DNA from 4 places in the Streptomyces sp. NBC_01390 genome. Region 3 is predicted to be linked to each of the others. Evidence: riboswitches for the same ligand, from Rfam matches in the RefSeq annotation. Region 3 holds a riboswitch; each other region holds the start of a gene.
The links. A riboswitch is a leader RNA that binds a small molecule or an ion and turns the genes downstream of it on or off. The one in region 3 is predicted to bind cobalamin.

Region 1 (5,310 bases), 7.8 Mb from region 3:
AGATACGAGTTGACCTGGAGGAACTCGCCGGACAGCGTCTCGCGCTTGAACAGGTTGGACACCTGCGGCTCGATGCACTCGTACACGCCGGCGATCGAGGCGATGGTGGCGGTGGGCGCGATCGCCAGGAGCAGGGAGTTGCGCATCCCGGTCGAGGCGATACGTGCCCGCAGCGCCGACCAGCGCTCGGGCCAGTTCAGCTCGACGTCGTAGTGGTCGGGGTGCAGCACACCACGGGCGGTACGGGTCTTCTCCCAGGCCGGCAGTGGACCGTTGCGCTCGGCGAGGTCGGCGGAGGCCTCGTACGCGGCGAGCATGATCCGCTCGGCGATCCGCGTGGAGAGGGTCTTGGCCTCGGGCGAGTCGAAGGGGACGCGCAGCTGGAAGAAGACGTCCTGGAGGCCCATGGCGCCCAGGCCGACCGGGCGCCACCGGGCGTTCGAGCGGCCCGCCTGCTCGGTCGGGTAGAAGTTGATGTCGACGACCCGGTCGAGGAAGGTGACGGCGGTACGGACCGTCTCGTCCAGCCGCTCCCAGTCGATGTCACCGGCCGCCGTGTCGACGAACGCCCCGAGGTTCACGGAACCCAGGTTGCAGACCGCCGTCTCCCCGTCGTCCGTGACCTCCAGGATCTCCGTGCACAGGTTCGAGGAGTGGACGACACTGCCCGGCTCGGCCGTCTGGTTGGCGGTGCGGTTGGCCGCGTCCTTGAAGGTCATCCAGCCTTGGCCGGTCTGCGCGAGGGTACGCATCATGCGGCCGTACAGATCGCGGGCCGGGATGGTCTTCCGGGCGAGCCCGGCCTCCTCGGCCGCGCGGTAGGCGGCGTCGAACTCGGCGCCCCACAGGTCGACCAGTTCGGGCACGTCGGAGGGGGAGAAGAGCGACCAGAGGGCGTCCGTGTCCACCCGGCGCATGAACTCGTCCGGGATCCAGTGCGCGAGGTTCAGGTTGTGCGTACGGCGGGCGTCCTCACCCGTGTTGTCGCGCAGCTCCAGGAACTCCTCGATGTCGGAGTGCCAGGTCTCCAGGTAGACCGCGGCGGCACCCTTGCGCCGGCCGCCCTGGTTCACGGCGGCGACGGAGGCGTCCAGCGTCTTCAGGAACGGCACGATGCCGTTGGAGTGCCCGTTGGTGCCCCGGATCAGCGAACCGCGGCTGCGGATACGGGAGTACGACAGCCCGATGCCACCGGCGTGCTTGGAGAGCCGGGCGACCTGGTGGTAGCGGTCGTAGATGGAGTCCAGCTCGTCGACGGGGGAGTCGAGGAGGTAGCAGGACGACATCTGGGGGTGCCGGGTACCGGAGTTGAAGAGGGTGGGGGAGGAGGGGAGGTAGTCGAGGCGGCTCATCAGCCGGTAGAGCGCGGCGACCTCGTCCAGCGCCCGCACGGTGTCGTCCTCGGCGAGACCGCTCGCCACCCGCAGCATGAAGTGCTGGGGCGTCTCGACGACCCGGCGGGTGATCGGGTGGCGCAGAAGGTAGCGGCTGTACAGCGTGCGCAGCCCGAAGTACCCGAAGCGGTCGTCGCCCTCGATGTCGATCAGGGCGTCGAGACGGTCCGTGTGCAGCCGGACGAACTCGGCGGTGCGGTCGGCGATCAGGCCCTCCCGGTGCCCGACCGCGACCGACTCGGAGAAGGAGGTGACGCCCTGTGAGGCGGCCTCCGCTGCGATGGTGACGGTCAGTAGCCGGGCGGCCAGCCGGGAGTAGGCGGGGTCCTCGGAGATGAGGCCGGCCGCCGCCTCGGTGGCCAGCTCGCGCAGCTCCGACACGTCGGCCCGCGCGGACCGGCCGCGCAGCGCGGCGGCGGCGACCCGGCCGGGGTCGGCGTCGGGAAGGTCGGCGGTCAGCTCGGTCAGGGTCCGCAGCAGCGCGGTACCAGGACCGTCCGTCTCGACTGCGGCCTCTGGGGTCGCTGAAGCCGGTTCGGCTGGCGCGATGGTCACAGGGGGGCTCTCCCTCGCTCGGCACGGGGCCTTGCGGAGGGCAGCGGGGCACACGGACGCCTTACGGGCACGCGTGCGTCCACCGGCCCACTCCACGAGGCCCGGACGTCAGGCACCCGGACCGGTCGGCCGGGCACACCGTCGGCAGGTCCTCGGACTGGCCAAGCGCACAAACGTGCACGAGTACACCGTTGCGGGACAGTTCCGGATTCACACCGGATTCCCCTGCGGCGACAGCGAGCACGAGCATACATCTTGTGCTCACCCGTCACGCCACCCCCAGATGTTGTGTCGGGGCGGTTTCAGAGCGTCAGCTGACAGCCGATCAGGGCGAGTTCGTCCGGTGTGGCGGGAGACTTCCGTCCAGCCCGGGTGCGGACGAAACCCGATGTTCCCGGACGCCCCGCGTGGTGCCGGACGCCCGGGTTGCGAAGCGCGCCCGGAGTGATTCCATGGAAGTGACCGTCGGCGCCGCGCGAATCCTCTCCCGCCGGCCCTCCGTCCCGGGAACCGCTTTCGGAACTCGCAGGGAGAACGCCATGACGAGGGTTGTCCGCCGTCCGCCCTGCAAGGAGCGACCGCGCGACGCGCCGATGGCCACCCTCGCCCTCAGACGGGCGGGACACCGGGTCGGCCACGGGTTCGTCGGCCGCTGGCACTCCCTGACGATCCGTCTGGAGGCCCGCCGAGGTGCCACCCGCCCCAGGAAATGGCGCCGATGGCTCTCCTACGCCAACGTCACCAGGACGATCTGGCTGGTCGCCGTGCTGGCGTTGCTCGCCTGGGTCGGGGAGGGCCTGTTCATCTTCATCACGCACGACACGACCGGCTTCGAGAAGTGGCGGCAGGGCAACGAGGGGTTCGAGACCGTCTTCAAGTTCGTCGGTCCGATCCTCGCCGCCTCGATCGCCGCCGCGCTCTTCCTGTTCTGGTGGTACCGCTGGACCAAACGGCGCTATCTCACCAAGACGCTGCGGGATCCGCGCCGGCTGGTGCCCACCGCCGGATACGACACCGCCGAGGTCGTGGGCCGCGAGGACATCGCCCAGGTCATCGCCGAGCGGCTGCGGGAGCGCGACACCCGGCGGCCGTATCTGCTCGTCGGCGGCGTCGGAGCGGGGAAGACCGCGGTCCTCGTACGGCTCACCGAACTCCTGGCCCGCCAGAACGCGGTACCGGTGCCGGTCAGGCTGAGGGACGCGGCCGACGGCGCCGACCTGAGCTTCGAACGCCTGGCGAGGCAGCGCTTCGCGCAGGAGGCGCCCAAGGGCATTCTGGCGCGCAGCAAGACCGACCGGGTGTGGCAGCAACTCCTCGCCGACGACAAGCCGGTCGTCCTCGCCGACGGTCTGGAGGAAGCCCTTCTCGACGACGGCGGGCAGCAGAACCGGGACAACGTCATCCGCCGGGCCATCGAGCGCGCCCGCGAGGAGAAGCTGCCCCTGGTCATCGCATCCCGGCCGCACAGCCCGTTGGAGACCACCTCGGCTGCGATCGTGGAGCTGGAACCGCTCAGTGAGGAGGCGGCGCTGCGCTTCGTCGCGGCGGGCGTACCGGAGACCGACGAGCGCCGGGTGGACTGGATCGTGGAGACGGCGGAGGTGACGGAGTCGCCGATCTACCTCCAGATCGCCCGGGAACTCCATCGGCGGGGAATCCTGGAGCACGACCGTCCAGGCGACGACCCTCGGCACATGAACACCCGCAGCCGCGACCGCGCGACCCTGCGGCTGTGGCTGATGGAGACCTGGACCGAGGCGCTGTGCGAGGGAAAGCTGCGCGAGGACGTCGCGCTGTCCCCGCAGGAGCGTCGCGACACGCTCGAAGTGGTCTCGGCCCTGGCCTGCGTCGGACTGCTCCAGGACAAGCTGGAGGTCGGCTTCGCGGAGCTGCTCGACCCGGACATCCTGCACCCGGGCCCGGCACGGCGCGCGCGGGCCCGAGCCGAGCACCTGTGGGCCGGCCGCGGCTTCGACCAGTACGGCAAACGCGGTAACACCCTCACCGACTGGCATCGGCGCCGGATCTGGAACGCGTTGTGCGAGCGGCTCGGCGACGCGGAACGCAGGCGGCTGCGCGAGGGCAACCTGGACCAGTGTCATGCCGTCCTCGCGCGCTTCGCGGCCCACGCGAACAAGCTCCGACTGGTGGAGGGGTCCGAGCACAGAGTTCGCTTCCCGCACAGCATCATCCAGGCCTACTTCGGCTGTCGCCTGCTGAACCACCTGGGCGAGCGGGAAGCCGGCGACCTGGCCGAGCAGTCGCTCCAGCCGCCCGGTCCCAGCCGTGAACTGCTCATCGCCCTCGTCCTGCTGTCCCGTCACTCGGCGGCGAACCCTCCCGAGCGGGGCCACGGTGTGCGGGCGGAGCTGCGGAAGGAGATCGCGGAACTGGTACGGCAGGCGCCGGTGAGGGGTCGCCCGCTCGCTCATCGGCTGTGTGCCGCCGCGGGCCTCCGCACCGACGACCCCAAGGCCCTGGACCTCTACGCGGCCGCCCTGGAGATCGAGAGTGCCGAGGACGACCCGCGAAAGCTGATCGAGATCGTCACCGCGGTGCGCGAACACTGGGCCGACATCAAGGGGGACCGGAGCACCCTGCGGGACGCCAAGCGCAGAGTGCTCAAACAACTGGGTGCCGCGCTGCGGAAGGTCTCCGCCCGTATCGACACCACCCCGCTGTACTGGGAGCTCTTCCGACTGGGCATCCAGGAACCCTCCTACTCCATCCGCCTGGTCGCGGCCCAGGAGTTCGGCACCGGCGGCAACGCGGCGTTCGCCGTGATCCGCGAGCGGGTCGGCCTGAACAGCGACCCCGTGAAGGAGTACAACGACCGGCTGGACAAGCTGAAGGCGTGGAAGAGACAGGAGTACGTGGCCTGGTCCGCCCGCATGGGGCAGGCGCGGGCGGACCGTACGTCCCCGGGGGGCGTGTCGGCCGAGGACATGGGGCGGCTGCAGAAGGACCGCAAGGAACTGAACCGGCACTACCACGAGCAACGGGTCGATCTGTTCCGGGAGTTCGTGATGCGGGCCTGGATGCTCCCGATGCTCCTGGGTTCCGTCGACGAGGCCCACCGCGACGAGGCCAAGGAACGCCTCGCCAAGTGGCTGCGCCACCTCGATCCGGAGTTCACCGGCGGTGCCCCCGATCTGCCGCTCGCCCTGGAGGTCGCACTGGCCCAGGGCTTCAAGTACGCGGCCAACCGACGCCAACGGCACCCGAACACCTACCTGGACGGCCGCGGCGACCTGATCCGTCAGGCGGAGACCGTGCTCCAGCAGTCACGCTGCTGGTACGCGCAGCTCAGCCTGCTCCAGGCACTGTGCCTGTGGGAGCTCCCGGACAACGCCGGCGGCCG
Region 2 (5,310 bases), 2.3 Mb from region 3:
CCCGGCCGGCGGCGGTGGAGTGCACGGTGAGCCGGGGTTCGGTGGGCAGTGGCCTGCCCGGCGGCGCCTTGAGGGCGGCGTCGCTGGCGTAACGGCCGGCGGCGACACTGGCCGCGCCTGCTGCCAGGGCTGCGGTGACGGCCGCGGCCGCCGCGGTGACTGGGCGCACGGACCCAGTGTCCTTGCGGAGCGCTCCGACGGCCAGCGGGAGGAGGCTGCCGGATGCGGCCTCTCTCCCCCGTACACCGCACCCGTTACCCGTGGCCCTTCCTACCCCCGCTGCCCGTACCCCTTGAGCCGCTCCGCCGCCTCTCCCACCTGGTCCTCCGAGAGGAGCGTCGGGGACAGTCCGGGTACGGACGACGCCGTCAGCCAGACGCGGCACATCCACTCCAGCTGGGCTGTGCGGTCGTACGCCTGGTCGAGGGTGGCGCCGTGGACGATCGTGCCGTGGTTCTGGAGGAGGCAGGCGGCCCGGTCGACCAGGGCCGCGAGCATGTTCTCCGCCAGCTCCTGCGTGCCGTAGGTCGCGTACGGGGCTACTCGGACGGGGCCGCCGAGGTCGCCGGCCATGTAGTGGATCAGCGGCAGCTCTCGTACGAGTGTCGAGACGGCGGTCGCGTGGACGGCGTGCGTGTGGACGACCGCGCGGGCGTCGGTGGCGCGGTAGACGGCGAGATGCATGGGCAGTTCGCTCGTCGGGGTCAGGGTGCCGAGGATCTGGCGGCCGGTCAGGTCGACGCCGACGACGCCCTCGGGGGTGAGCCGGTCGTACGGAACGCCGGACGGGGTGACCAGGACGGTGTCCCCGACGCGCACGGAGACGTTGCCCGAGGTGCCGACCACCAGACCGTCGGCCACCGTGCGACGGGCCGTCGCGACGAGCCCCGCCCAGGCCCGCGCCAACTCGTCCGGCCCGGCGGGCCCCCGCGCCTCGTCCCGCACGTCACGTCCGTCCCGTCGCCCCTCAACCATGTGCCGATCCTGCCAGGCACGGGCGGCGCCGGGCGTCCGACGGCCCCGACGGAACGGTGCTCCGTTTCCGGTCATCCGGCATCCCCCGCCAGTTCATCTTCCGTTCATTCAGGTTGCCTACGGTCCAACAGCCAATACCGTACGGAAGAAATCTGGGTAAATGGAAAGCTTCTCGCTGATCCTCGCGATCGTGGTCGTCACCGCGCTTGCGTTCGATTTCACGAACGGTTTCCACGACACCGCCAACGCTATGGCGACCACCATCTCGACCGGTGCGCTCAAGCCCAAGGTCGCGGTCGCCATGTCGGCCGTGCTCAACCTCGTGGGCGCCTTCCTTTCCGTCGAGGTCGCCAACACGATCTCCAAGGGCCTCGTCGACGAGAGCGGTATCCGTCCCGAGGTGATCTTCGCGGCGCTGGTCGGCGCGATCCTCTGGAACCTGCTGACCTGGCTGGTCGGGCTTCCGTCCAGTTCCTCGCACGCCCTCATGGGCGGCCTGATCGGCGCGACCATCGCCTCGGCGGGCACGGGCGCCGTCCACGGCGACGTGCTGGTGACGAAGGTGCTGATCCCGGCGATCGCCGCCCCGCTGGTGGCGGGCATCGCGGCCATGCTGGCAACGCGGCTGTCGTACACGCTCGGGGCCAAGCGGGCCGAGGGCAAGGCGGCCGAGAAGGGCTTCCGGGTCGGCCAGATCGCCTCCGCGGGCCTGGTGTCGCTGGCCCACGGCACGAACGACGCGCAGAAGACGATGGGCATCATCACCCTCGCCCTGGTCGCCGGCGGCGCCGTCGCTCCCGACTCCGATCCCCCGGTATGGGTCATCCTCTCCGCGGGCATGGCCATCGCGCTCGGCACCTACCTGGGCGGCTGGCGCATCATCCGTACGATGGGCAAGGGTCTGACCGACCTTCAGCCGCAGCAGGGCTTCGCCGCCCAGACCAGTGCGGCGACGGTCATCCTGGCCTCCTCCCACCTCGGTTTCTCCCTCTCCACCACGCACTCGGTGTCCGGTTCGGTGATGGGCGCGGGCCTCGGCCGCAAGGGCGGCGTGGTCCGCTGGTCGACGGCGACCCGGATGTTCGTGGCCTGGGGACTGACCCTGCCCGCCGCGGCTCTCGTGGGCGCGCTGGCGGAGTACGTCACCGGTTTCGGCAGCTGGGGCACGGCTCTGGTGGCCCTCTTCCTCATCGCGTCGAGCACGGCGATCTGGGTCGTGTCGCGCCGCGAGGTCATCGACCACACCAACGTCAACCACGTCGAGGGCGGGACCGCGGCGAACGCCGAGCCCGCCGGCGTCGTCACGACGGCCGTCGCCGCCGTGACCCCGCCTCCGGCAGGCACTGTCGCCGACGACCTGACGGCCACCATCCCGGCCCCGGCCACGGCCCCCGCCGAGGTCGCGGTCCAGCCGTCGGCCACGGCCCTCTGAGTCCGGTAAGGAAGCAACATGAAGATCGACTGGGCGGCCCTCGGCTCCGTCTTCGGCGTCAGTCTCGTCATCACCGTGGCCATGGTGGGCGTGTTCACCCTGGGCATCATCGGGCTCTCCCACCGCGAACGGGCGGTCGCGCAGGGCGAGTCGGCGGGGCTGGCGGTCACCGGCGCGTACGCGTGCTTCGCCGCCTGTGCGGCGGTGGTGGCGTACGGCATCTATCTGATCGTGGCCTGAGGGCCGCGTACATCCTCCTCGCCCGCCGTGACCGTGGCCGCCTCGCTGGTGGTCAGGGGCGCGGCGGGCGTTTTTCGTCGCCCCGATCCGGTCGTGGTGTGGGGCTCAGCACAGTCCTCCTTTCCAGGTCAACGGCAAGTTGACGGGTGTTCCGGGCCCGTGGTGGACTGCCGGAGCCATGTACGGCAGCAGAAGAGGAAGCCGGTGTGAATCCGGCGCGGTCCCGCCACTGTCACCGGGGTAGGTAACCCCGGGAGCCAGGAACTCTTGCCGCCGGTCTCGTCGAACCAGGGCGTGGACACCCTGAGTGAGGACATATCGCCATGCTCGGCTGCCGTTCGCGTTCGAGGTACAGCACCGGATCGCTGCCCGATCCCCTGGCCGGCTGAGCCGATGCGTGCCGATCGCGTCTTCGCGTACGGCGCCACCGCCGGACTCCTCGCTGATCTGATCCTGGGCGACCCTCGCCGCGGGCATCCGGTCGCCGCGTTCGGGCGGGCCGCCGGCGCCGTCGAACAGGTCCTGTGGCGGGACCATCGCGGGTGGGGCGCGCTGCACACCGCCGTGTGTGTGGGAGGCGCCGTCTCCCTTGCCGCGGCGGCCGGTTGCCTCGCACGTCCGTCCCGTACCGCTTCTGTCGCTCTCACCGCCGCCGCCACCTGGGCCGTCGTCGGCGGTACCTCCCTGGGCCGGGAGGCGCGGGCCATCGGCCGGTCGCTGGAGACCGGGGACGTCGAGGGCGCGCGGGAGCGGCTGCCCCATCTGTGCGGGCGGGATCCGCAGGCTCTCGACTCCGCCGGGATCGCCCGGGCGGTCGTCGAGTCCGTCGCCGAGAACACCTCCGACGCCGTGGTGGGCGCGCTGGTGTGGGGCGCCTTGGGCGGGGTGCCCGGGCTGGTCGGGTTCCGGGCCGTCAACACCCTTGACGCGATGGTGGGTCACAGGTCGGACCGGTACCGGCGGTACGGGTGGGCCGCCGCCCGGCTGGACGATGTGGCGGGGTGGCCGGGGGCGCGGCTCACCGCCGTCCTGGCCACGCTCACCGGTGGGGATCCTCGCGGGGCCGTACAGGCCTGGCGGGACGACGCCGGTAAGCATCCGAGTCCCAACGCCGGGCCCGTGGAGGCTTCTTTCGCGGGCGCCCTGGGCGTGCGGCTCGGCGGGACCCTGTCCTACGGCGGACGGGTCGAGCATCGGCCGGTGCTGAACCAGGAGGGGCGTGCTGTGGAGGTTCACGACATCGAACGGGCGGTACGGCTGTCCCGTCGCGTCGGTGTGCTCGCGCTCGGCGTCAGTGTCGCCGCGCGGGCCCTGGTGAAGGGGCGCACCGCATGACGCACCCCATGAGTGGCGGGGGCCTCGGTGGGGGGCTGCTCGTCGCGGGGACCACCTCCGACGCCGGCAAGAGTGTCGTCACCGCCGGGATCTGCCGGTGGCTGGTGCGGCAGGGGGTCAGGGTCGCGCCGTTCAAGGCGCAGAACATGTCCCTCAACTCCTTCGTCACGCGCGAGGGTGCCGAGATCGGGCGGGCGCAGGCCATGCAGGCGCAGGCGTGCCGGGTGGAACCCACCGCCCTCATGAATCCCGTGCTGCTGAAGCCGGGGGGCGACCAGAGCAGTCAGGTCGTGCTCATGGGGAAGCCGGTGGGGGAAATGAGCGCCCGTGGATATCACGGGGGACGACAGCAGCGACTTCTCGGGACCGTGCTGGAGTGCCTCGCCGAACTGCGGGGCACGTATGACGCGGTGATCTGTGAGGGGGCCGGGAGCCCGGCTGAGATCAACCTCAGACGGACCGACATCGTGAACATGGGGATCGCCAGGAATGCCCGGCTCCCTGTCCTCGTCGTCGGCGACATCGACCGGGGCGGCGTCTTCGCCTCCTTCTTCGGGACCGTCGCCCTGCTGTCTCCCGAGGACCAGGCGCTCGTCGCCGGGTTCCTCGTGAACAAGTTCCGGGGGGACGTGTCCCTGCTGGAACCGGGGCTCGACATGCTCCAGGGGCTCACCGGCCGGCCGACCTACGGTGTGCTGCCCTTCCGGCACGGGCTCGGCATCGACGAGGAGGATGGGCTTCGGGTCTCGCTGCGGGGGACCGTGCGGGAGTCGAACGTCTCGCCGCCCGTCGGGGAGGACTTGCTCCGGGTGGCCGTGTGCGCGGTCCCGCTGATGTCCAACTTCACCGACGTCGACGCGCTCGCCGCCGAACCGGGCGTCGTGGTGCGGTTCGTGGACCGGCCGGAGGAACTGGCCGACGCCGACCTCGTCGTCGTTCCGGGCACGCGCGGGACGGTGAAGGCGCTGGCGTGGCTGCGGGAGCGCGGCCTCGCCGACGCCATCAACCGCCGCGCCGCCGAGGGGCGGCCCGTGCTCGGCATCTGCGGTGGCTTCCAGATCCTCGGCGAGCACATCGAGGACGAGGTCGAGAGCCGACAGGGCCATGTCGACGGGCTCGGGGTCCTTCCCGTCCGGGTGCGGTTCGCCCGGGAGAAGACCCTCACCCGGCCCGTCGGCACCGCCCTCGGCGAACACGTCGAGGGATACGAGATCCATCACGGCGTCGCCGAGGTCGCGGGAGGCGAGCCCTTCCTGGACGGGTGCCGGGTCGGCGGCGTCTGGGGTACGCACTGGCACGGCTCGCTCGAGTCCGACGGGTTCCGGCGG
Region 3 (5,310 bases):
AAGGGCATCCTGTGCGCGGAGGTGTGCGACGCGACGTGCCGCCTGCTCTCCGAACAGGCGGACCAGGACGAGGCCGCCCTCCGGGTCCAACTGGAGTGGTGCGGCACGGTCTGCCTCGAAACCGCCCAGGTCTTCGACGACCACTCCGGCGGCCAGGACACGGCGAAGGCATGCCGCGAGTGCGCACAGGCATGCAAGGACTTCGCCTGGACGCTGGACACCCCGCGCCGCGGGACCGACAGCGCGTGAGCCGCACCGCGCCATGAACCGCCGGTCCACGTCCGGACACCCTCGCCTGTGGGCCGACGGCGCGTGAGCCGCACCGTGCCGTGACCGACCGGTTCCCATCCGGGCGCCTCGCCCGGAGGCCGACGGCGCGTGAGCCGCACCGCGCCGTGAACGCGCCGGTTCACCTCCGAATACCCTCGCCCGCGAGATGACGGCAGGTGAGCCACGCTGCCCCGCGAACCCGCCGGTTCACGTCCCGGACGCCCCCGCCCGTGGGACGACAGCATGTGAGCCGCGCGCGCCGATCCGCGTCGTGAACCCCGGGTTCACGACCGAACGCCCCCTACGTGTCGTGCGGCGCACCAAGCGGCCGGCCAAGGCGCACATTCCAGTGCCCCGCCCGGCCGCTCAACTCCGTTGCCGTCAACGGCGGAACGTCGATCCGCCAGAACGCCGACTCCGGCGCACCGAGCGCTCGTACCGTCGCCGCCCGTACGACCTCAGGCTCGACAACCGCCACCGTCCGGCCCGTGACCCGCGCCGCCGTCCCGTCCAGCCAGTGGGCGATCCGGTCGCAGAGCCCGCGGACCGACTCCCCGCCGTGCGGGGCCGACTGAGGGTCGGTCAGCCACTGGGCCAGCGCTTCCGGCTCCTTCTCCGTCACCTCGGTCAGGGTCGCGCCGCGCCAGCGGCCCGCGTCCAGACCGGCCGGCCCCGGTACCGAACCGGCGTCGAGGACCAGTGCCCGGGCCGTCTCGCGGCAGCGCGCGGTGGGGGAGACCCAGACCGTGGACACTGCCGGCAGGCTCCCTGCCGCCGCCAGGGCGAGCCGCAGCCCCGACTCGTCCAGGGAACAGTCGTCGTCGAAACGGGCCTCCCGCAGGGCCGCGCTGATCGCCGGTGAGATCAACATCACTCGGCTCGTCATCCGGTCTCTCCCGCGCTCATTCCGCCCCAATATTCGTTGTCATGCACGGAACTTGAGGCACCGTACGGCGCACCGCCGCGCCGTACGCCGTCCCACGCGCCCTTGGCCGAACCCCCGCTTCGCGGTACCTTCACGACGATATTGACGACGGTTCGACGGAAGCCGGTGGGAATCCGGCACGGTCGCGCCACTGTAAGCCCCGTACGCACCCGCCTGGTGCGGCCCGGGGGCAAGTCAGACCCGTGACTGTCGTCCTCCGCACCACCGATACGGGACGCGAGTTCCCCCAGGAGGTCTGTCATGGCACAGTCCGCGATTCAGCCGACCGCCGCACCCACCGCCGTACCCGAGAAACTGCCGATCGGCGCGATCACCCCCTGGGCGGTCTTCTTCGGCGTGCTGATGCTGGTGCTGCTCTACTTCGTCGGCGCCGAACAGGGCGCCACCTCCCTGGTCTCCGGCGAGGGTGTGCACGAATGGGTGCACGACGCCCGCCACCTGCTCGGCTTCCCCTGCCACTGACGAGGACAGGGAACGCACACGAGCTCATGAACTCCACAACGGTCAGAAACCTCCTGGTCCGCGGCATGCTCGCGGGCCTGGTCGCGGGTGTGCTCGTCTGGGTCGTCGCGTACGTCTTCGCCGAGCCGCTCGTCGACGACGCGATCGCGTTCGAGAAGATGCACGAGGCCCACGGGCACGCCGAACAGGCCCTGGTCTCCCGTGCGTTGCAGTCCACCGTGGGCCTGGGCACCGGTGTCCTCGTGTACGGCGTCGCGTTCGGCGGTATCGCCGCCCTCGCGTACTGCTTCGCGCTCGGCCGGATCGGCCGCTTCGGGCCGCGCGCGACCGCGCTGCTCCTCTCGGGGGCCGGCCTGCTCGCGGTGTACGTCGTGCCGTTCCTCAAGTACCCGGCCAACCCGCCCGCCGTCGGCGACCCCGACACCCTCAACCAGCGCACCGCGCTGTTCTTCCTGATGGTCGCGCTCAGCGTGCTGCTGGCCGTCGGCGCGGTCATCCTGGGCAAGCGCCTCGCGCCGCGCCTGGGCAACTGGAACGCGACGCTCGCGGCGAGCGCCTTCCTCGTCCTCGTGGTGGGACTCGCGTACGCGTTCCTGCCGTCGTTCACCAACGAGGTCCCGGAGGGCTTCTCCGCGAGCCTTCTGTGGCGGTACCGGGTGGCCACGCTCGGCATCCAGGTGACGATGTGGACCGCGTTCGGCCTGGTCTTCGGACTGATGGCGGAACGGCTGCTCGTTCCGAGGAAGGCAGCGGCCGTCGGCGCGAGCGGCACCGAACCGCAGGCAACTCCTGTGGCGCACTGAGCGGTTCGCCGCACTGGTCTGAGGGGGTCCCGGACATCCGGGACCCCCTCAGGCGCGCGTGGACCCGTACACGCACCGCCATTCCCAATTTCTGGAACACGTTCTACCGTGTGCGCCGACAGGTCCGGCCTTGGGGAGCCAGCAGGAGGCGCCGTGCATCTCGAATACACGCCCGAGCAGCAGCAGCTGCGCACCGAACTGCGCACCTATTTCGCCGAGTTGGTGCCGGACCGCGCCTACTCACGCTTCAGTGACCACGTCGCCCAGAAGCGCTTCTACCGCGAGACCATCCGTCGGCTCGGCGCCGACCGCTGGCTCGGCGTCGGCTGGCCGCAGGAGTACGGGGGGCGCGGCCTGAGCCCGATGGAACAGTTCATCTTCTTCGACGAGGCCGCCCAGGCGGGCGTACCGCTGCCGCTCATGGCGCTCAACACCGTCGGCCCGACGATCATGCGGTACGGCAGCGACGAGCAGAAGGCGTACTTCCTCCCGAAGATCCTCGCCGGCGAGATCGACTTCGCGATCGGCTACAGCGAGCCGGAGGCGGGCACCGACCTGGCCGCACTCAAGACGCGGGCGGTACGGGACGGCGACGAAGCCACCGGCCACTACACGGTCAACGGCCACAAGATCTGGACGACGAACGGCGACACGGCGGACTGGGTGTGGCTCGCCGTGCGCACGGACCCGGACGCCCCGCCGCACAAGGGCATCACCATGCTCCTCGTGCCGACCACCGACCCCGGCTACTCCTGCACCCTCATCCGCACCCTCGCCTCGCACGACACCACCGCCAGCTACTACGAGAACGTCCGCGTACCCGTCGCCCACCGGGTCGGCGAGGAGAACCAGGGCTGGCGGCTGATCACCAACCAGCTCAACCACGAGCGCGTCACCCTCGCCGCTCACGGCACGATGGCCATCCGCTCCCTGCACGAGGTCCAGCGCTGGGCGATGGAGACCAAGCTCGCCGACGGCCGCCGTGTCGTCGACCTGCCGTGGGTGCGCCGCCGCCTGGCGCAGATCCACACCAAGCTCGACGCGATGAAGCTCCTCAACTGGCAGATGGTGAACGCCGTCCAGGAAGGCACCCTCACCCCCCAGGACGCCTCGGCGGTCAAGGTCTACGGCTCCGAGGCCCGACGCGAGGCCTACGCCTGGCTCCTGGAGATCGTCGCCGCCCCGGGCGCGCTGAAGGAGGGCTCGGCCGGCGAGATACTCCACGGCGAACTGGAACGCGGCTACCGATCGGCGGTGATCTTCACCTTCGGAGGCGGCAACAACGAGATCCAGCGGGAGATCATCTCGTGGATCGGGCTGGGGATGCCGAGGGTGCGGCGCTGAGGTCTTTGTGACGAGGACTTTTAGTTGGCACAAAAGAGGGATAGTTGGCACCAAGATCACGCGCGTTCTCACAGGTGGCGACGCATCACTTTGATGCAGTGGCCTTGGCCGCGTTCGATCGGTCCCGGGGATACGGGATCCCGAGGTTCATGCCGCTGTCGCTGGTGATCGGTGGCTGCTGCCAGGCGAGGCTCATCTGTGCACCGGCTTCCGCGCGCCGTGGCCACGAGGCTTGGGTAGGGGCCCGCGACGGTCGTGGCCTCGATCTGGAGCCACGCCTGGTGGAAGGCCATCCGTGCCAGCAGGCTGCTGACCTCGTCGGTTAGCTGTTGCCCTACGGCGGACGAGGACTCCGGTCGGCGCCGTATGCGGTACGGCATTTGGTGTGACCATGCCCTTCCGAACGGCCGCGCTCAGAGTGTTGCCGCCGCAAACACACAGAGCTGTGGGCACCCGGCGGTCCGGGTGGCCACAGCTCTGTGTACAGGCGGTCAGGCGAGGGTGACCTCGACCGGCAGTTTCTTGATGCCGTTGACGAAGTTGGAGCGGACCCGGGGGACGTCGCCGGCGAGGCGGATGCCGGCGAGGCGCGGGATCAGTTCCTCGAACATGATGCGGATCTCGGTGCGGGCGAGCAGGTTGCCCAGGCACAGGTGGGGGCCGCCCTTGCCGAAGGTGAGGTGGTCGTTGTTCTGGCGGGTGACGTCGAAGTCGTACGGGTTGCCGAAGACCTCTTCGTCGCGGTTGCCGGAGGCGTACCACATGACGACCTTGTCGCCCTCCTTCACCCGCTTGCCGCCGAGTTCGACATCGCGTGTCGCGGTACGGCGGAAGTGGTAGACGGGCGTGGCCCAGCGCAGGAACTCCTCGACGGCGACCGGGATGAGAGAGGGGTCTTCCTGGAGCCTGGTCAGCTGCTCGGGGTGCTGGATGAGAGCCAGCATGGAGTGCGAGATGGTGTGCCGGGTGGTCTCGTTGCCGGCCACGACCAGCAGCAGGAAGTAGTTGTCGAAGTCCTGCGCGGAGAGCGGGACGCCGTCGCGCGGGGTTTGGTTGATGAGTCTGGAGATCAGGTCGGTGCCGGTGCCGCCCCGCCGCTGGCGAGCCAGCTCCCGTCCGTACTCGAAGACCTCCAGCGAGGCCGGGCTACGGAAGGGCAGATCCTTGTACTGCTCGCTCTCCTTGCTGTGGAGGAGGACATCGGCGTAGTCGGGGTCCGTGTTGCCCATGATCCGGTTGCCCCAGTCGATGAGCTGCTGGTTGTCCTCCGGGGGGACGTCGAGGAGCCGGGCGAGGACGTTGATGGGGAAGTCGGCGGCGACGTCGGCGACGAAGTCGAACGTGCCCTTGGCGAGGGCCGTGTCCAACGTCCTGGCGGTCAGGCCGCGCAGGAAGTCGGCGTACTCGTTGATGACGCCCTGGCCGAACTGACGCTGCAGCAGGCTGCGCATCGCTCGGTGGCGTACGCCATCCAGTTCCAGGATG
Region 4 (5,310 bases), 3.1 Mb from region 3:
GCCCATCAGGGCGACCGTCTCGCCGGGGGAGACGGTGAGATCGACCCGCCGCAGGGCTTCGACGCGGGCGCGCCGGACGGTGAGGGCGTCGACCTCCGCCGCGTGGACGAGGGAGAGGGGTGCGGCCGGCGGTGGGTTTCTGCGGAAGAGCCGACGGCGGCCGGCGGGCGGGTCAACTGTGGCCAGTGCAAGTGTGGTCACTGGCAGGGGAGTTGGCGTGTATGCCGGGTACGGGCGGTCCATGAGGCGCGCCCGCAGGTCGCCCGCGCCGCGGCGGGCGTCGCGGACCGTCAGGGGCAGCGGGGACCAGCCCGCCAGGCGGCCCAGGGCGACCACGGGCGGGTACACCGGGGAGAGGGCCATCACGTCCGCCGGGGTGCCGACGACCGGGGGCGCGCCGGGGGAGGGGAGAAGGACGACGCGGTCGGCGTACTGCACCACCCGTTCCAGGCGGTGCTCGGCCATCAGGACCGTCGTGCCGAGATCGTGGACGAGACGCTGCAGGACTGCCAGCACCTCCTCCGCCGCCGCCGGGTCGAGCGCCGACGTCGGTTCGTCGAGGACCAGGACCCTCGGATGCGGGGTGAGGACGGAGCCGATCGCCACCCGCTGCCGCTGTCCCCCGGAGAGGGTGGCGATCGGGCGGTCGCGCAGGTCGGCCAGGCCGAGCAGGTCCAGCGTCTCCTCCACCCGGCGGCGCATCACGTCCGGCGCGAGGCCCAACGACTCCATTCCGTAGGCGAGTTCGTCCTCGACGACGTCCGTCACGAAGTGGGCGAGCGGGTCCTGGCCCACCGTGCCGACCACGTCGGCGAGTTCGCGCGGCCTGTGGGTGCGGGTGTCACGGCCGGCCACGGTCACCCGGCCACGCAGGGTGCCCCCGGTGAAGTGCGGGACGAGCCCGCTCACGGCGCCCAGCACCGTCGACTTGCCGACCCCCGACGGGCCGACCAGCAGGACCAGTTCACCCTCCGGCACCTCGAAGTCGACGTGCCGACAGGCGGGTTCGGCGGCGTCCTCGTAGGTCACGGAGACGTCCTCGAAGCGAATCACGACGGCTCCTCGGCAGCAATGGGCATACGGGGCACGGGACTTGAGGCCACGAAGGCCGGGAGCAGACCCAGCAGCACGGCAGCCGCCGGCCACAGTGGCAGGGTCGGCGACTCCAGTGGCACGACGCCGGGACGCAGCGCCGCCGAGCCGGCGGACCCGGCGGCGAGGATCATCAGCGCCGCCACCAGCACCCCCGACCCCGCGACCAGCCACGCCCGTACGCCCCACACGTCCGGCCGGTACCGGGTGCGAAGGGAACGCCGGCCCCCGAGCCACAGCCCGCCCAGCGCCGCCGCCAGCCCGGCCAGCAGCACCGGCAGCCCGTAGGTGCCGCCCGCCGCCGTCAGCAGCCCGTACGTGCCCGCGCAGACGCCGAGCAGGCCGCCCAGGGTGAGCGCGCCGGTCGTACGGCGGACGCCGGCCGGGACCTCGGCGGAGCGGCCGTAGCCGCGCGCCTCCATCGCCGCGGCCAGCGCGACCGACCGCTCCAACGCGCCCTCCAGTACCGGGAGTCCGACCTGCAGCAGCCCCCGTACGCCCCGGTCGGGACGGCCGCGCAGCCGGCGGGCGGCACGCAGCCGCTGGACGTCCGCGACGAGGTTCGGCGCGAAGGTGAGGGCCACGACGACCGCGACACCGATCTCGTACAGGGCGCCGGGGAGGGACTTGAGGAGGCGGGCCGGGTTCGCGAGGGCGTTGGCGGCGCCGACGCAGATCAGCAGCGTGGCCAGCCGCAGACCGTCGTACAGGGCGAAGACCAGCCCCTCGGCGGTCACCCGGCCACCGACGCGTACCCCCTGCGCCCAGTGGGGGAGGGGCAGTTCGGGGAGCGTGAGCAGGACGCGCGAGCCGGGGATCGGGGAGCCGAGGACCACGGCGAAGACGAGCCGGATGACGAGGACGGCCAGACCGAGCTTGACGAAGGCGGTGTAGGAACGGGCCCAAGGGGCGTCGGTGCGATGCGTGGCCACGACGTAACCGGCCACAGCGATGAGGAGGCCCAGGAGAAGGGGGTTGGTGGTACGGGTGGCGGCGGTCCCGAGCCCCAGGGACCAGACCCACCAGGCCCCGGGGTGCAGGGACGCAGAAGCGTTCCGGCCGCGGCTGATGTGGCTGAGCGGCACTGCTGAGGTCGGGTGCGAACTCGCGTCCCGAAAGGGGCGCGGGGAACTGCGCGACCAGCCCCCACCGGCCTGAGGTGAACGACGACCCGCGTATCCAGCGGAGCGCTCACGCATGGCGGCGGCGCCGCGTCTGCCAGATCGCCGCCCCGCCGAGCGCCACGACGGCCGCGATCCCCGCGAGCAGGCCGACGGACGGGCCGCCGTCCGACTCCGTCTCCGTATCCGTGGCCCCGGCGGACTTGCCCGCCCCCACCGTCTCGCCGCAGCCCGTGCGCGGATACCCGGAGATCGCGCAGAGCAACGCGCTCGCGTTGTACCGCAGGGGACCCGCGACCGACGCGAGGGCGTCCGCCGTGGTCGCGTCGGGGGACACCCGGGCGCACGCCGTACGCGGCGCGGGCGGACTCCCGCCGGACGGCGCGTCGGCCGACGTACCGAAGTCGATGACGAGCGCCACCCGCTTGTGGCCGTCCCGCGCCGGCGTCCTGGCGCAGACGACCCCGAACACGGCGTCGGCGCGCGGCCGGGCAGCGCCCTTCGAGTCCTGGCTCACGGCGAAACGGAAACCCTGGACGTCACCGTCGGAGGGCCGGGCGGTCGACGGCCCCTGTGTGGCGTACGTCCACGCGCCGCCGTCGCGCTCCCAGAAGGACCAGTAGCGGTAGCCGACGGCCTGGGCCTGCCCGGCGCTCGCCCAGAGGCCGAGGAGGAGGGCGGCCACCAGGAGCGGGAGCGCGCGGCGCCGGATCACGGCTGCTGCTTCCTCTTGTTGCGTCCGCTGATCAGGAAACCGATGCCGATACCGGCGACGAGGAACACCCCGACGGTCCAGAGCGTCCCGAACCCGTTCCCGTCGTCCTTGCCGCTGTCCTTGTCGGTGTCCTTGGCACTGTCATGGGCGGCCGGTGTCGGAGAGACGGAGGCCGGGACGGACTCGGGCGCCGGACCGGTCGCGTTGAGGAGTGTCACCAGATCCTGGCCGCCGAAGTCGCGCGGATCGGCGGTCTCGGCGTGCGCCGCGAGGATCAGCTGCGCGTACGCGGCCGGCCCCGCCCCCTTCGCCCACGGCCCGGCGTTCGCCTCCAGCCAGCGCCACGCGTCGGCCGCCCGCTGCCCCTGGCCGGCCGTCGCGAGGGCGACGACGGCATCGGCGGTGTTGCCGTAGTCGGGCTGGTCCTTGGCCCCGGCCAGCGCGGAGGTGAGGTGCTTGTCCTTGGCGAGGGCCTGTACGAGGTGGGCGGCGCCGTTACGAGCGGCCTGCCCGGGATCGTCGGAGTCCGAGCAGGCCGAAGCGGTCCCGGTCGGCTTCATGGCCTCCCCGGCGAACCCCTTCCCCAGTACGCCGACCACGGCCGCGGCCGTCGCGTCGTCGTTGGCGGCGAGAGCGCCCTTCTTGTCCGGCTGGTAGGCGAAGGCGCCCCCGCCGGTCGCGTCGCACGGAAGAGCCAGCTTCAACAGCAGGTCGTACGGGGACCTGCCGCCCTTGGCGACCGTGCCGGGCTCCTCACCGGCCGCGGCGAGGGCTCCGACGACCACGGAGGTGGAGTTCGCGTCGCTGGCCCCGCCGGCCGCGTACCCCCAGCCGCCGTCCGTGTTCTGTACGGACTTCAGCCAGGCGACGGCCTTGCCGACCCCCGCGTCCTGCCCGCCGAGGGCGGCGAGCGCCTGGACGGCGGCGCCGGTGCTGTTGGTGTCGACGAGGGTCTTGGCGTCGCAGGCCGTACCGCTGTCCGCCCGGAACGGCGCGAAGGCACCGCTCGCGCACTGCTGCCCGGCCAGCCAGTCCACGGCCGAGGCGGCCGGCTTCACCCCGACGGTGTCCTGCGCGAGCAGCGCGAGGGACTGGCGCCAGACCCCGTCGTAGGTGGGGTCGCCGGTGCCGTACAGCCCGGCGGGGAGGGCGGCCGAGGGGGACGGCGAGGCGGCGGACGCCTGACCGCCGCCGGCCAGAGTGACGGCGATGACGGCCAGAGCCGTGGCGCTGCGGCGGACATTCATGATCGGCGGGTGCCTCTCCCTGCGGGGAGCCGGACAGCACGGGACACCCCGGGCGGCTCGGCTCCGTATCCCTCGACGGTGCCGTGCACCGGCGGACCGCCGGCGACGCGAGCCGGTCACGATCCGCACAGGGCAATCCGGCTCACAGCCCCTGACGAACGCCCAGGCTGCTCACGGTTGCGGGTCAGCGCCGGATTTGCACCGGCTTCCCCCTGTACGGGTGTGATACGACCTGCCCACTGTACCGGTCCGTGCAAACGGCACCGAGTTCACGCCGCTGTCAGACCGCCACGTACGTCACCGGCTCGCTCCCCGTCACCGCCTCCGCCTGGCCCAGTTTGACCAGTCGGCGGACGTGGGCTTCCGCCTCCGAGACCGCGATGTTCCTTGAGCCCGGGGGGATTTCGGCCCAGGGGCGGTTCCACTCCATGCGTTCCGCCAGCTGCCAGGGGGTGAGGGGGGTGGTGAGAAGGGCGCGGAGGCCGGCGAGGCGTTCGTCGTGGTGGTCGAGGAGTTCCTGTACGCGCACGGTCGCGTCCGGAAAGGCGTGGCGGTGGGCCGGGAGGACCTCCGCCGGGGCCAGTCGGCCGATGCGCTCCAGGGAGTCGAGGTAGTCGCCGAGCGGGTCGGGCGCCGTCGTGTCCTCCGGGTCCTCGTACAGGCCGATGTGCGGGGTGATCCCGGGGAGCAGATGATCGCCCGAGAACAGGCGGCCGTTGCCCGGGAGTTGGGCCGGGTGGGCCTCCTCCAGGTGGAGGCAGACATGGCCCGGGGTGTGGCCCGGCGTCCAGATCGCGCGCAGTCGGCGGCCGGGGAGGTCGAGGAGTTCGCCGGGGACGATCTCGCGGTCGGGCAGCGCCGGCGAGAAGTTCGGGAGGATGCCGGCGGGTGTTCTGCCCAGGGTCGCCACATGGTCGGCCGGTGCTCCGGCCGCCGCCAGCTTCGCGGTCATGTAACCGAACCAGCGCTCGGCCCGGTTGTCGCGGGTCCGCCGGACGAGCGCGATGTCGGCCTCGTGCATCGCGATCCACGCCCCGGACGCCTCGCGGACCTGGCCGGACAGGCCGTGGTGGTCCGGGTGGTGGTGGGTGATCACCATGCCGTGGATCTCGCCGACCGCCGTGCCGCACGCCGC

Region 1: it holds a riboswitch for cobalamin, as region 3 does, so the genes downstream of both, OG241_RS37885 (ribonucleoside-diphosphate reductase subunit alpha) here and OG241_RS02490 (CbtB-domain containing protein) in region 3, are expected to answer to the same signal.
Region 2: it holds a riboswitch for cobalamin, as region 3 does, so the genes downstream of both, OG241_RS13065 (cobalamin biosynthesis protein) here and OG241_RS02490 (CbtB-domain containing protein) in region 3, are expected to answer to the same signal.
Region 4: it holds a riboswitch for cobalamin, as region 3 does, so the genes downstream of both, OG241_RS16635 (prenyltransferase/squalene oxidase repeat-containing protein) here and OG241_RS02490 (CbtB-domain containing protein) in region 3, are expected to answer to the same signal.

What each region holds. Positions count from the first base shown of each region.
Region 1 is NZ_CP109551.1:8,388,256-8,393,565, forward strand. Features, by position in the region: gene OG241_RS37885 (ribonucleoside-diphosphate reductase subunit alpha) at 1-1,949, opposite strand, end outside; cobalamin riboswitch at 2,075-2,216, opposite strand; gene OG241_RS37890 (ATP-binding protein) at 2,489-5,310, shown strand, end outside.
Region 2 is NZ_CP109551.1:2,929,435-2,934,744, forward strand. Features, by position in the region: gene OG241_RS13045 (alpha/beta hydrolase family protein) at 1-169, opposite strand, end outside; gene OG241_RS13050 (class II aldolase/adducin family protein) at 271-975, opposite strand; gene OG241_RS13055 (anion permease) at 1,136-2,407, shown strand; gene OG241_RS13060 (hypothetical protein) at 2,426-2,647, shown strand; cobalamin riboswitch at 2,794-2,937, shown strand; gene OG241_RS13065 (cobalamin biosynthesis protein) at 3,041-3,982, shown strand; gene OG241_RS13070 (cobyric acid synthase) at 3,979-5,310, shown strand, end outside.
Region 3 is NZ_CP109551.1:588,678-593,987, reverse strand. Features, by position in the region: gene OG241_RS02500 (ferredoxin) at 1-249, shown strand, start outside; gene OG241_RS02495 (histidine phosphatase family protein) at 572-1,156, opposite strand; cobalamin riboswitch at 1,261-1,417, shown strand; gene OG241_RS02490 (CbtB-domain containing protein) at 1,457-1,678, shown strand; gene OG241_RS02485 (CbtA family protein) at 1,705-2,481, shown strand; gene OG241_RS02480 (acyl-CoA dehydrogenase family protein) at 2,635-3,825, shown strand; gene OG241_RS02475 (cytochrome P450) at 4,317-5,310, opposite strand, start outside.
Region 4 is NZ_CP109551.1:3,712,343-3,717,652, reverse strand. Features, by position in the region: gene OG241_RS16650 (ABC transporter ATP-binding protein) at 1-1,053, opposite strand, end outside; gene OG241_RS16645 (energy-coupling factor transporter transmembrane component T) at 1,050-2,291, opposite strand; gene OG241_RS16640 (SCO2322 family protein) at 2,284-2,928, opposite strand; gene OG241_RS16635 (prenyltransferase/squalene oxidase repeat-containing protein) at 2,925-4,175, opposite strand; cobalamin riboswitch at 4,285-4,436, opposite strand; gene OG241_RS16630 (MBL fold metallo-hydrolase) at 4,456-5,310, opposite strand, start outside.